DNA from 4 places in the Pseudoalteromonas sp. T1lg24 genome. Region 1 is predicted to be linked to each of the others. Evidence: predicted binding sites of a transcription regulator. Region 1 holds the regulator's gene; each other region holds the start of a gene.
What was found. Region 1 encodes ArgR, which controls arginine synthesis, uptake and breakdown. Its sites were predicted from a motif close to ANTGAATANNTATTCANT; they were not measured.
Positions count from the first base shown of each region.

Region 2: a site for ArgR is predicted at 1,843-1,860, ahead of C2M30_RS12030 (OadG family protein). Genes of this name have one in related genera too.
Region 3: a site for ArgR is predicted at 1,845-1,862, ahead of C2M30_RS10175 (YjiH family protein). Genes of this name have one in related genera too.
Region 4: a site for ArgR is predicted at 1,770-1,787, ahead of argC (N-acetyl-gamma-glutamyl-phosphate reductase). Genes of this name have one in related genera too.

Region 1 covers NZ_PQCB01000004.1:273,002-276,189, reverse strand. Annotated here, with positions in the region: gene C2M30_RS02560 (DUF885 domain-containing protein) at 1-295, shown strand, start outside; gene mdh (malate dehydrogenase) at 402-1,340, opposite strand; gene argR (transcriptional regulator ArgR) at 1,628-2,095, shown strand; gene C2M30_RS02545 (Dyp-type peroxidase) at 2,136-3,047, opposite strand; gene C2M30_RS02540 (ABC transporter ATP-binding protein) at 3,062-3,188, opposite strand, start outside.
Region 2 covers NZ_PQCB01000018.1:248,384-251,571, forward strand. Annotated here, with positions in the region: gene oadA (sodium-extruding oxaloacetate decarboxylase subunit alpha) at 1-1,382, opposite strand, end outside; gene C2M30_RS12030 (OadG family protein) at 1,400-1,636, opposite strand; tRNA gene C2M30_RS12035 (tRNA-Arg) at 2,757-2,833, opposite strand; tRNA gene C2M30_RS12040 (tRNA-Arg) at 3,027-3,103, opposite strand; tRNA gene C2M30_RS12045 (tRNA-Arg) at 3,163-3,188, opposite strand, start outside.
Region 3 covers NZ_PQCB01000016.1:608,583-611,770, forward strand. Annotated here, with positions in the region: gene C2M30_RS10165 (ankyrin repeat domain-containing protein) at 1-78, opposite strand, end outside; gene C2M30_RS10170 (DUF2897 family protein) at 213-392, shown strand; gene C2M30_RS10175 (YjiH family protein) at 389-1,789, opposite strand; gene bamC (outer membrane protein assembly factor BamC) at 1,948-3,078, opposite strand.
Region 4 covers NZ_PQCB01000006.1:383,444-386,631, reverse strand. Annotated here, with positions in the region: gene C2M30_RS04815 (GAF domain-containing protein) at 1-597, shown strand, start outside; gene argE (acetylornithine deacetylase) at 594-1,751, opposite strand; gene argC (N-acetyl-gamma-glutamyl-phosphate reductase) at 1,945-2,961, shown strand; gene argB (acetylglutamate kinase) at 2,954-3,188, shown strand, end outside.

The DNA of each region.
Region 1 (3,188 bases):
TCACGCAATGAAGTGGACCCGTCAACAAGGTATTGACTACTATGTAAATAACACGCCAAATGCAACGTCAGACGGTGTGAAAATGGTAGAGCGTCACATTGTAATGCCTTCACAAGCTACGGCTTACAAAATTGGTATGATTAAGATTGTTGAACTGCGTGAAAACGCGAAGAAGCAACTTGGCGAAAAGTTCGATATCCGTGAATTCCACGATGTGGTACTTAAGAGCGGTCCTGTGCCACTTAATACTCTTGAAGGCTTTGTAAACGATTGGGTTGCAAGCAAACAAGGTTAATCTTTCTTACCATGAAAAGGCGCGATCAGCGCCTTTTTTTATTTTTAGCTATCAACAAAAAAGGCCGCAGTTGCGGCCTTTTTTACTGTAACAACTTATCGGGGAATTAACCGTTGATAAAGTCGATACCTTCGTTGATATCTTTGTTAAGCGTTTCAAGCATATCGTTTTTCGCTTTCTCTTCGAATGCGCTAAGCTCACCGTAAGAAAGGATTTCTTCCACACCGTTTTTACCTAAACGTACTGGGTGTGCGAAGTAAGCTGCGTCACCGCCTTCTACAGCAACGTATGCGTAATCGATAACACCTTCTTCACCTTGTAAGCCTTTAACTAAAGACTGAGTGAAACGTGCAGCTGCTGCGCCCATTGAAAGTGTCGCTGAACCGCCACCCGCTTTTGCGTTAACAACTTCAGTACCTGCATTTTGAATACGTGGAGTAAGTGCTTCAACTTCTTCTGCTGTGAACTCAACACCTTCAACTTGTGAAAGAAGTGGAAGAATAGTTGTACCTGAGTGACCACCGATTACTGGTACTTTAACAGAAGCAACGTCTACGCCTTTAAGTTCAGCGATGAACGCTTCTGAACGGATAACGTCTAGCGTTGTAACACCGAATACACGGTTAGCTTCGTAAGTACCTGCCTTTTTGAATACTTCAGCAACGATTGGTACAGTGCCGTTTACAGGGTTAGTGATAACACCTACAAGCGCCTTAGGACAGTTTTTAACAATGCCTTCAGCAAGTGTTTTAACAATGCTTGCATTAACATTGAATAAGTCTGCACGGTCCATACCCGGCTTACGCGGCATACCTGCTGGAATAATTACGATATCTGCGCCAGCAAGTGCTGCATCTAAATCGTCTTTACCAAAACCTTCAACTTTAACTGCAGTTGGGATATGTGATAGGTCAACAGCAACACCTGGAACAACTGGCGCTACATCGTATAACGATAGCTCAGAACCAGCTGGTAATTGTGTTTTAAGTAATAAAGAAAGGGCCTGGCCGATACCACCAGCTGCGCCTAAAACTGCAACTTTCATGTGAATTCTCCGTGATTAGAGGTAGGTATTTAAAAAAGTGCCATAAAGATAATGAAAAGTGCGCATAAAAACAAATAAAACAGGTATTTTTTATATAAATCTCGACCATAGTTGTAAACTTTATCCGACTAGATTAGTTGACAACGCTATCAATTAAAAAAATCGCGTTTTCATTGAGATTAATTCAACTCTAATTGAATTAAGATGACGATTTTATTAATGCAATTAAGCCTAACTTGTGTAAAATTTAAGGTAACGTCCATCAATTGGTTAAACAGCCCGTTCACATGCAAATACAAGATAAACAAGAAGCGCTGGTTAAAGCGTTCAAAGCCCTCTTAAAAGAAGAAAACTTTGGTTCACAAGGCGAGATTGTTGATGCCTTAAAAGACATGGGTTTTGACAATATTAGTCAGAGCAAAGTGTCTCGCATGTTAAGTAAATTTGGTGCTGTACGTACACGTAATGCAAAACAAGAGATGGTGTATTGTTTACCTGCAGAAATGGGTGTACCGACAGCGAAAAGTCCGCTGCGCCAACTGGTAATTGATATTATGCATAACGAAATGATGATCATCATTCGTACCAGCCCAGGTGCAGCACAACTAATTGCACGTTTGCTTGATTCACTTGGCAAAGCAGACGGTGTGTTAGGCACTATTGCCGGTGATGATACGATTTTTATTGCGCCAGCAAAGATTTCAGAAATTGATGTCACGCTTGAACGCGTAAAAAACTTATTTGAAAACGTGTAACTCTATTTTTGAGAGTCCATCCTCATTGATGAACTCTCTGCTACCTTGCTAATTCCCTTAACATATTCACTGATGGTGCAAAAAATGCCGCACCAAAATCACTTTTCGCAAACTCCAGCCACATATCAGGGCCATTATCATCAATGTAGCCTAAACGGTGTTTGAGAAGCGTTTGAAAGGCATAGCCGTTATTTGCACAGCTAATAAATAAAAAGCCCTGCTGGTTAATATCAGCAAATGGCATGCCTTGATTTAAAAATAATGCATTGCCATGGTCATCGTAAAGCTCTGTACGCGCACTATGACTGTTTTCCGGAGCGCAGCTAACCGCTTGGTTAGAATTAGCCATTCGACCCATTACAATTTCTTGTTCAGCTTTTGAGATTTCTTGCCACGCCTTTAAATCATAACGATAACGCTGCACATGAATATAGCTGCCCGCAGAAAATGCAACGTCTTCCTCTCCCACTAAAGCAACAAGCTGCTTTTTGCGACCATGGGGATTGGCAACACCATAAATAAAGCCATTTAGGTCACGACCATCTAAATAATGAAAACACTTAACTTGGTCAATCAGCTCAATATCACCACTCAGTAATTCAATCACTTCCATCACAAACAAATGAACAACATCAAGGCGATCTGCCCTAATTTGAATCATTAAATCTATTGGACGTGACGGCGTAGCATGCTCAATATGTTCAAATTGCGGAAAGCCTGCCAAGGTTTTTGGCATTTTACTGGGGTAAATATGTGGCCAGAATTGCGAACCTATCGCCACAACACAAGACACAAGCGCTTCTGAAAATTCGTGATCAAACCGCTCTTGCATATCAATAATACTTGCCAATTTTTTCGACAAGCTGAGTTCTTGGCCATCTAATACATTTAAAAATAAATGCACACCATGTAAATTGGCTTCAGCACAAACTCCTGATTGCGCTTGTGGCATAGCGGATTTCCTACTTAATTGTTATTAGTATAAGCGAAATAATTAACCAAATGCGGACGAACATCAATAGCTAATCGCTGACCATAAGCATAGCGCTGATGTTGTGTGCATGGAATTTCAAGTTCTTGTTGCCCTAGTTTT
Region 2 (3,188 bases), on a different contig from region 1:
CTTGGTGCTGGCTCAAACGCCTCAGGATTATTTCTGTTTTTAAGATATTTCAAACCTATTTGCGGGAATAATGCATACGTTAATACATCATCTATCACATCATCGGCTAAATCTAATTTATCTTTTTGTGCAATTTCATCAAGCTCTTGCTCTAATTTACTGAGTTCTGGTTCAATTTGATCTGCAGGGCGACACGTGATTGGCTCTGCGCCATCAAGTACACGCTCTTGCAATTCTTTATTTACGGGCGCAGGGGTAGAACCGTATTCGCCTTTAAGCACACCAGCGGTCTCTTTGGTGATCGACTTGTAACGTTCACCGGTTAAAACATTTAACACTGCTTGGGTACCAACAATTTGCGATGTCGGTGTAACAAGCGGTAAAAAGCCAAGATCTTCACGCACTTTAGGAATTTCCAACAATACATCGTCTAACTTATCGTCAGCGCCTTGTTCTTTAAGCTGATTTTCCATATTTGTTAACATGCCACCTGGCACTTGCGCTAACAAAATACGGCCATCAACGCCTTTTAGACTGCCTTCAAACTTAGCGTATTTCTTACGTACGTCTCTAAAATACGCAGCAATTTCTTCCAGTAAGTTCATATCAAGGCCGGTTGCACGGTCAGTATTCTCTACGATTGATACAATCGTTTCAGTAGCGCTGTGGCCATAGGTCATACTCATGCTTGAGATTGCTGTATCAAGCATATCTATACCAGCATCAATTGCTTTTTGATACGTTGCGGTGCTTAGTCCGGTTGTTGCGTGGCATTGCATTGCGATTGGTACAGCAACTGTCTCTTTTAAGCCGGTAATTAGTTTTTCTGCATCGTATGGATTAAGCAAACCCGCCATATCTTTAATACAAATAGAGTGAACGCCTAAATCTTCCAATTGTTTTGCTTGATCAAGCCACATTTGCAGATTGTGCACAGGGCTAACTGTGTATGAGATTGTACCTTGTGCGTGTGCCCCTACTTTTACCGCCGACTTAATAGCAGTTTCTAAATTACGCACATCATTCATTGCATCAAAAATACGAAAAACGTCGACACCGTTTTTATGTGCTCGTTCAACAAAACGTTCTACCACGTCATCAGCATAATGACGGTAACCTAATAAGTTTTGACCACGAAGCAACATTTGCTGTTTGGTATTCGGCATTGCCGCTTTTAACGCACGAATGCGGTGCCAAGGATCTTCACCTAAATAACGAATACATGCGTCAAACGTCGCCCCGCCCCACGATTCCATTGACCAATAACCTACTTTATCTAGCTTTTCAGCAATTGGTAACATATCTTCTAAGCGTAAACGGGTCGCGAGTAATGACTGGTGTGCATCGCGCAGTACTAATTCTGTTAATTTTAGTTGTGACATGATTTGGCCCCTTCTTATTATTGCTTTTCGCGGTATTGCTTAACTGCCGCGGCAATCGCAGCTACGTGGCTTGTTGGTACTTGATTCCCAGATAATTTAACTGGATTTGGCGTTACCTCAGGCGTTTGAAAATTCGCAAGTACTTTAGACATTGCTTTGATGGTAAAAATTAGTATCGTTAAAAAGACAAATACCACCACCATACCTGTTAACATTAAAACAGCCGCCTCTAACAGCAATCCTGATACGTCCATTCCCCACCTCAATCAAGAATTTTTAGTTAAATATTTTTAATAACTATTCAAAATTGGTAATCAATATTGATCACTTAAACTTAGTTGTCAATTGGTAAAACCAATTCACAACACTATACATTATTAAACACTCCATTAACAATAGGCTAAAAAGATGACAAACATGAGCTTATTTCATGACTTATTTTGCCCCATGATTAGTCATGTTTGACTAGCTAGGCAATAGAAATTAAACACCTAGCGTTATAATCAAATCAATCTATTCGGAAAGAGTTATTCTAGAAATAAAACATGAAATTGGTAAGACCAATTTTTATGTTCTAACTTATACTGTTCGATAAGAATGGTTATTCAAATTCAAAGTACACTTTACGTTAACGTAAAGTAACAATGAAAAGCGTTTGAAAATAGGCAATTTAGCCAGATACGTTTGTGGCTGGACTAGGATTTGAGATTTGAGATTTGAGATTTGAGATTTGAGATTTGAGATTTGAGATTTGAGAGAGAAAGAGAAAGAGAAAGAGAATAACCGAATTTCACATATCGGCAACCGCGCCAAGTTGGTAAGTGTCTCCTAAAGTAAATGGTCGAAGCGGGACTTATTTACCTAAAAGAGTGAACCTCCGACCACCTGGTTCGTAGCCAGGTACTCGATCTAGGTATAAATAAGTAATGAAATTTAGGCACAAAAAAAACCGACTCTCAATGGTTGATGTTACTTCAAAAGAGATGGTCGACGCGGGACTTATTTACCTAAAAGAATGAACCTCCGACCGCCTGGTTCGTAGCCAGGTACTCTATCCAGCTGAGCTACGCGTACACAGTATGCTTTAGTTTTTACATCTAACACTGATATTTACAAACCGTGTTCGTAGCCAACTCGATCTAGGTATAAATAAGTAATGAAATTTAGGCACAAAAAAACCGACTCTCGTCGGTTGATGTCACTTCAGAAGAAGTGGCGGACGCGGGACTTGTTTACCTAAAAAAGTGAACCTCCGACCGCCCGGTTCGTAGCCAGGTACTCTATCCAGCAGGGCTACGCGTTTACAGTTTCGTTTCATTGAATTTCAGACATAAAAAAACCGACTCTCGTCGGTTGATGTCACTTCAGAAGAAGTGGCGGACGCGGGAGGATTCGAACCTCCGACCGCCTGGTTCGTAGCCAGGTACTCTATCCAGCTGAGCTACGCGTCCGCAGTATACTTTAGTTTTTACATCTAACACTGATGTTTACGAACCTTGTTCGTAGCCAACCTAAATAACCTATCCAGTTGTGCATCGAGTTCGTAATATGCTTAGTTTTTACATCTAACACTGATGTTTGTTTCTATTAAATAATAGAGACAAAAAAACCGACTTTTGTCGGTTGATGTCACTTCAAAAGAAGTGGCGGACGCGGGAGGATTCGAACCTCCGACCGCCTGGTTCGTAGCCAGGTACTCTATCCAGCTGAGCTACGCGTCCGCGATATTTCTAATTTTACATCTTAGCCGATGACTATTTAATTAACCACTTTAGTAAAGTGGCGGACGCGGGAGGATTCGAACCT
Region 3 (3,188 bases), on a different contig from region 1:
TGCGCCATTTTGCTCTAACAAACCTTTTAATAAAAGTGGATAAGCCTCAGGCCAAACTAATACTCGCTCAAGTGACAACGCAGTGCTCCAGAATAAAATGTAATTACGCGAAACGCGCTAATAGTAACAACTATTTAATTGATGAAAAAGAACTTATTAAGTTCCATTTACTGGGTTAAAATTAAAGAAATTCACAACTTTTAGGCAAATCTATGAGCATCTGGGCCACAATCTTAATAATCGCAATTGTGCTTGGCGTGATTTGGAGCAATATCGCGTTACTAAAGCATTCCGCAAAAATGGATATGAAAAACTTTAATCAAGATCCGATAGAAAAAGCTCGCCGCTCATTAGAAGAAAAACAGCGAGCCGAAAAAGATCAAGAAAATTAGCCTACTAACCAATGTCCCATTAAGGCAATTACCGGTAGCGTTACTAATGTACGCAAAATAAAAATCATAAATAACTCAAAGATATTTACTGGAATTTTGCTACCTAGTAACAGTGCACCCACTTCAGACATGTAAATCAACTGGGTTACACTCATTGCCGCAACCACAAAACGCGTAAGTTCACTGTTAATATTTTGCGCCGCCAAAATTGATGGAATAAACATATCGGCAAAGCCCACAACCACAGTTTGCGCAGCCTTTTCAGCTTCCGGAATTTGCATCAGTTCAAACAGTGGAATAAACGGTGTGCCTAACCATTGAAATACTGGCGTATATTCAGCAATCACAAGAGCAATCGTACCGATCGCCATAACTACTGGCAGTACCGCAAACACCATATCAACGGCATTTTTTAAACCATCGATAAGCGTTTCTTTAATTGTTTGCGCATGACGTGCTTTATCAAGTGCCACATCTAGTGAATGTTTAAACAAGGTTTTCCCTTCAGGTAATGCCTCTGGGTTACCTTTTACTTCTTCACCATCAATGTATATGTCTTTTTTGAATCTAAGTGGAGGCAAGCGCGGAACAATCAGTGCAGCGGCAATACCCGCCATACAAACAGTAAGGTAAAACGGTGCAAATAAATGCGCCAATTTTACTTGACCAATAACCACCAAACAAAAGGTAATTGAAACCGCCGAGAAAGTTGTACCAATAATCGCCGCTTCACGCTGTGTATAATGTTTTTCTTCATACTGCTTCGCAGTCATTAAAATACCCACACTGCCGTCACCTAACCAAGAGGCAACACAGTTAACGGCACTGCGACCCGGTACACCAAAAAGTGGACGCATTACTTTAGTCAGTAACGTACCGACTAATTCAAGCAAACCGAAATTAAGCAATAAAGGCAGTAATAAACCAGCTAAAATAAATACCGAAAATAGAATTGGCATCAACTCGTGCAGGACCAAGCCACCAACTGCGTCTGAGTGAATCTCAATTTTGGTGTCACCAATCGAAAACGTACCGACTTTTAAGTACGCCATTAGCACAAAAATAGCGCCTAACGTACGTGCCACAAGCCAAATCGGGCTCACAATCAGTAAGTGACGGACAAAGCTACCCGCTTTTAAAAACTTTGGTTTAAATAGCGTAGCTAAGCCCGATATTACTGCCATTGACACAATCACCGATGTCACAATAAGCGTAATTGAGTGTGCTAACGCGCCTTTTAATTCCTTAGCCAATATCGCTATGGGGATAGTGAATTCGCCACCATAGTTAATCGGTGTCATAAATAAAAACACGCCTATTAATGACGGAATAAGGAAAATCATTATGGTCGCAAAATTACTGCGTGGCGCAGTCGATTGATTAGCTTCCAAACTCATACTTGTTACCTTTAAAGTGATAGCGGTAAATTGATTTGCATATCTTTGCCAACAAAATGCATAACCATTTACTTATTTGCTATTTTAATCGCTACTTTTCTATCGTTTAAAAGCAAAAAAGAGCCGAGGGCTCTTTTTTGCTAATCCAATTTTATAAATTATTGAACGGTTACACCGCGCTCTTTTAGCATGGCTAAAATAACTTGTAGTGTATCGCTTAACGTGCCCGGCTCTAATGTTTCACCCTCAGCATCAAGCCAAGTAATTGATGTGCCACCGGTGTTCGTTTCAGCAACCAATAATTGATACTGACCTGCTTCAAGTGGCAGTTTACGAACGTCATCACCCCAAATTGAATCCCAAACGCTTTCGTCTGGTGTTTCGTACGTGGCGAAAATTAAGTTACGAGATTGTTCGATTTCATCAATATTGAAACCAACGCGCTCTAAGAAGCTTGGGAAGCGCTCAAAAATATCACGTGCTTTTTGCTCAGTTACAAACGCCGCGTTACCTTTGTCATCAAAGCCCATTTGCAGCGATACAATGCCGCGTGCTTTATTTAATTCAACCATTAACTGTCGGTAGTTAAAGTCGAACTGACCAATAAACTCATTTAGCGCCGCCACTTCTAAACGCTGCTGCAGTACCGCTGTTAACTCGTCGTATTTTGATTCAAAATCAACTAATTCAACCTTTACCGATGCGGTGCGTTTATGCTCTTCAGTTTCAACAATAAACTTAAATTTTTGACGGCTTAATTCGCGCTCTTCTTGCCACCACCAAACATCAATTGGCTCTTCAATTGTATGCCAGTTAGTCACTACGTAATTGTCAGCTTTATTTTCTGTGGTTACTTGGCGCTCAACAAATAAATCGTCAATCGCTTGCCAAATAAAACTTTCTAAATCTTGAATGCCTTCGTTTTTATCGAAGAAAATGCGCGACTCTTTATCGCCTTCGTTAATCCATGAACCTTGTGCGAAAGTAAGCACTTGAGCCGGTGCTTTTACCAGATATAACGCACTTTCTTCAGCTGATGTATATTGTGCCGAGTCAAGATCGTAGGCAGGATCTTTGTATGGTTTTGTCAGGTTACCTGGCACTTTAAGTTCATCATTAACACGGTAATTGCGTTTATGATGCGAATCATTGGTGAAAACAGAACAAGCAGTAATCGCCATTGAGATAGCGACAACCAATGAATTTCGGATCCAATACTGCACAAATTTCTCCTTGGTGTGCTCTTTATTATTTGCTTGATTTGACGCAGCACACACTGTTTGGTTCATAATATTATTCTCAAAATTGCCGCCTATGTTACTTTTACTAAGGGCCAAACACAAGAAACCACCACCCTATCTTTAATTTATTCTTAACAATTCGCTATAATTTTCACCAC
Region 4 (3,188 bases), on a different contig from region 1:
CCTCTTGAACATGAAAATGGATGCCGTTTGGGTACCTTGTGCATTATTGATAGCAAACCACGTAGTTTTAATACCGACGATATTACCTTGTTAAAAGAGCTTGCGGTGCTTGTAGAACTTGAATTAGTAAATAAATTACCAAATACCACTGACCCTGTAACAGGGTTATCAAACAAAGCCGGTTTTAAGTTATTAGCGCCGATTAGTTTAAAGGTGTGCCAAAAGTTAAATCTTAAAGTTTCGGTAGTGTATTTGTTTATGAAAGGGCTGCTTAGTTATCGTCATGATCGCCAGAAGTATAGAACTATTTTAAATACGACAGCTGAACTTTATAAAACCACATTTAGAGCGACTGATATAATTGCGCATTACGATGAAAATGGGTTTGTTGCGCTAGTAAGCAATGCGGACAAACATAATACGCAAGAGCTACTTGATTGTTTGATTACGCAAATGAATGACGTTGATTTTGAAGTGCACCATGATAGCCCTATTGAGTTGATAACGGGTGTCATCGACAGCTCACCATTTTGTGATATTGATGAGCTGATCTTTAACGCCTTTATTAAGCTACATGAGCAAGGCGAGGGGCTTTAGAAACAGGATGCGACAATAAGCTGCTTAATCATCTCTTGGCTTGGTTTTATTTTTTCCATCGCTAAAAATTCATCGGGTTGATGGGCTTGTTGTATTGAGCCTGGGCCCATTACGATTGTTTCACAACCGAGTTGTTGTAAAAAAGGCGCTTCGGTGCAATAGTTTACTGCTTGTGCTTTTTCACCTGACAGTTTTTCAGCAAGTTTTACTAAACTGCTATCGGTGCTGCCTGAAAACGCGGGAATAGGTTCGTGCAAATCATGTACCGCCACCGCGTTTGGATATTGGTCATTTATCGGTGCTACCGCCTGCAACAGCATTGCTTGAAGTTCTGGAATACTAATACCGGGAATTGGGCGCATATCAATATGTAGCTCACAACATCCACAAATGCGGTTGGCATTGTCACCACCATGGATGTGTCCAAGGTTTAAAGTTGGGTAGGGTATTTTAAAATCTGATAATGAATATTTATTCTTTATGTCTTCTTTTAGTTTTAATAGCTGGCTAATCACAAGCTGCATGACTTCTATCGCGTTTAAACCCGCATCAGGATCAGAGCTATGACCTGCTTTACCTGTTACACGAATAGCTGTCGACATATGTCCTTTATGAGTATAAACAGGCACCATGTCGGTAGGTTCACCTATAATACAACGAGCTGGCTTTAGTTTATTCTGTTTGGCGATTTCAATTGCGCCAGCCATTGTAGTTTCTTCATCTGCGGTCGCTAAAATTGTAATAGGCTGTTTTAGATTAGTGAGTCCAGTATCGTTATCTATTTCTTGTAATGCATTTAAAACAAAAGCAAAAAAGCCTTTCATATCGATACTGCCTAAGCCATAAAACTTATTGTCTTGTTCGCTTAATTTGAACGGGTCGAACTGCCAACGACTATCGTCAAATGGCACTGTGTCTGTATGTCCTGCCAGCATTAAACCGCCTTCACCTGTACCTAGCTTTGCCGCTAAATTGTATTTTCCGGGATTATTATCAAGTTCCGTAATTTCGACTGCAAAGCCTAGTGACTCACACCAACTTGCCAATAAATTGATGACTTCGCGGTTACTCATGTCGAGTGATGGCACCGTTGCGCTAATCGACGGTGCGGCAATAAGTGCACCATACATATCAAGAAAGTGTAATTGCGACATGATTACCTCAAAATATTTAATAAATAATTATGCAAAAAAGTTGAATATAAATTTACATTGGTTTATTCTGCATTTCAATTCATTATTTTGAAATAATTAGTACCGAGACTAACAGCATGCAGAACTCAATTTTACGACGATAACACTTTTTGAAAACTTGTCTTTATACCCTTAATAGTTTTTTGGAAAAAATATGAATATCGTTATCGTTGGTGCAAGCGGTTACTCAGGTGCTGAGCTTGCCAAATTAATCTCTCTACATAACTCGCTAAAGTTAGTGGGTATGTATGTGTCTGAAAATAGCCTAGATAAAGGTAAATCGCTTGCTAGTCTTTACCCCGAACTAAATGGCATTGTTGTAGGTGAATTAGCGCCGTTAAATAGTGAGGCATTTTCAGTAATCGAACAAAATGCCGATGCCATTTGCCTATGCACTGAACATTCAGTCAGTGTCGAACTTGCACCTCAGTTTTTAGCAATGGGCAAAAGAGTATTTGATTTATCTGGAGGCTTTCGTCTGTCATCAAATGATGACTATGAAACCTATTATGGCTTTAAACACACTAGCCCTGAGCTATTAGAACAAGCCGTTTATGGTCTTGTTGAATGGCAAAAAGATCAAATCAAAAGTGCACAGCTAGTAGCAGTACCTGGTTGTTACCCAACCGCTGCGCTAAATGCCCTCAAACCATTAAAACAAGCTGGCTTACTTACTGATGATACTGTGATTATCAATGCGGTTTCTGGTGTTACTGGCGCTGGGCGTAAAGCCAATGTGGCAACGCATTTTTGCGAAGTGAGCCTAAAACCTTACGGTTTGTTTAATCATAGACATGGCCCTGAAATTGAAAAATACCTTGACCACAAGGTGTTGTTCACACCGCATTTAGGTAATTTTAAGCGCGGTATTCTTGAAACTATCTATGTCAAAGTAAAACCAGGCACGACTGCAAAGCAAATAGCTGAGTCATATCAGGTGCTTGCTGATGAGCCTTTAATTCGCTTACTTGGCGATGTTATTCCATCAATTAAAGGTGTTGAGAACACGCCGTTTGTTGATATTGGTTGGCAGTTACAGGGTGAACAACTCATAGTTATTTCTGCGATTGATAATTTACTTAAAGGCGCGTCAGGCCAAGCATTGCAATGTATTAATTTAACTTTAGGACTGCCTGCTCATAGTGGCTTTCAAGGAGTGAATCATGGCTAATTGGGTAATTAAGCTAGGTGGCGCGGTATTAAATAATATTGACGCTGCAAAAGCGTTAATTGATGTGCTGCATCAAAAGCCTGAAGACAAATTTATTCTAGTTCATGGCGGTGGCTCATTAGTAGATAGCTGGTTAAGCGATGCGGGCTTTGTTACGTCAAAGCACCTTGGCCTGCGTATTAGTCCGCGTGAACAAATGCCTTACATTGTTGGTGCGCTTGCGGGCT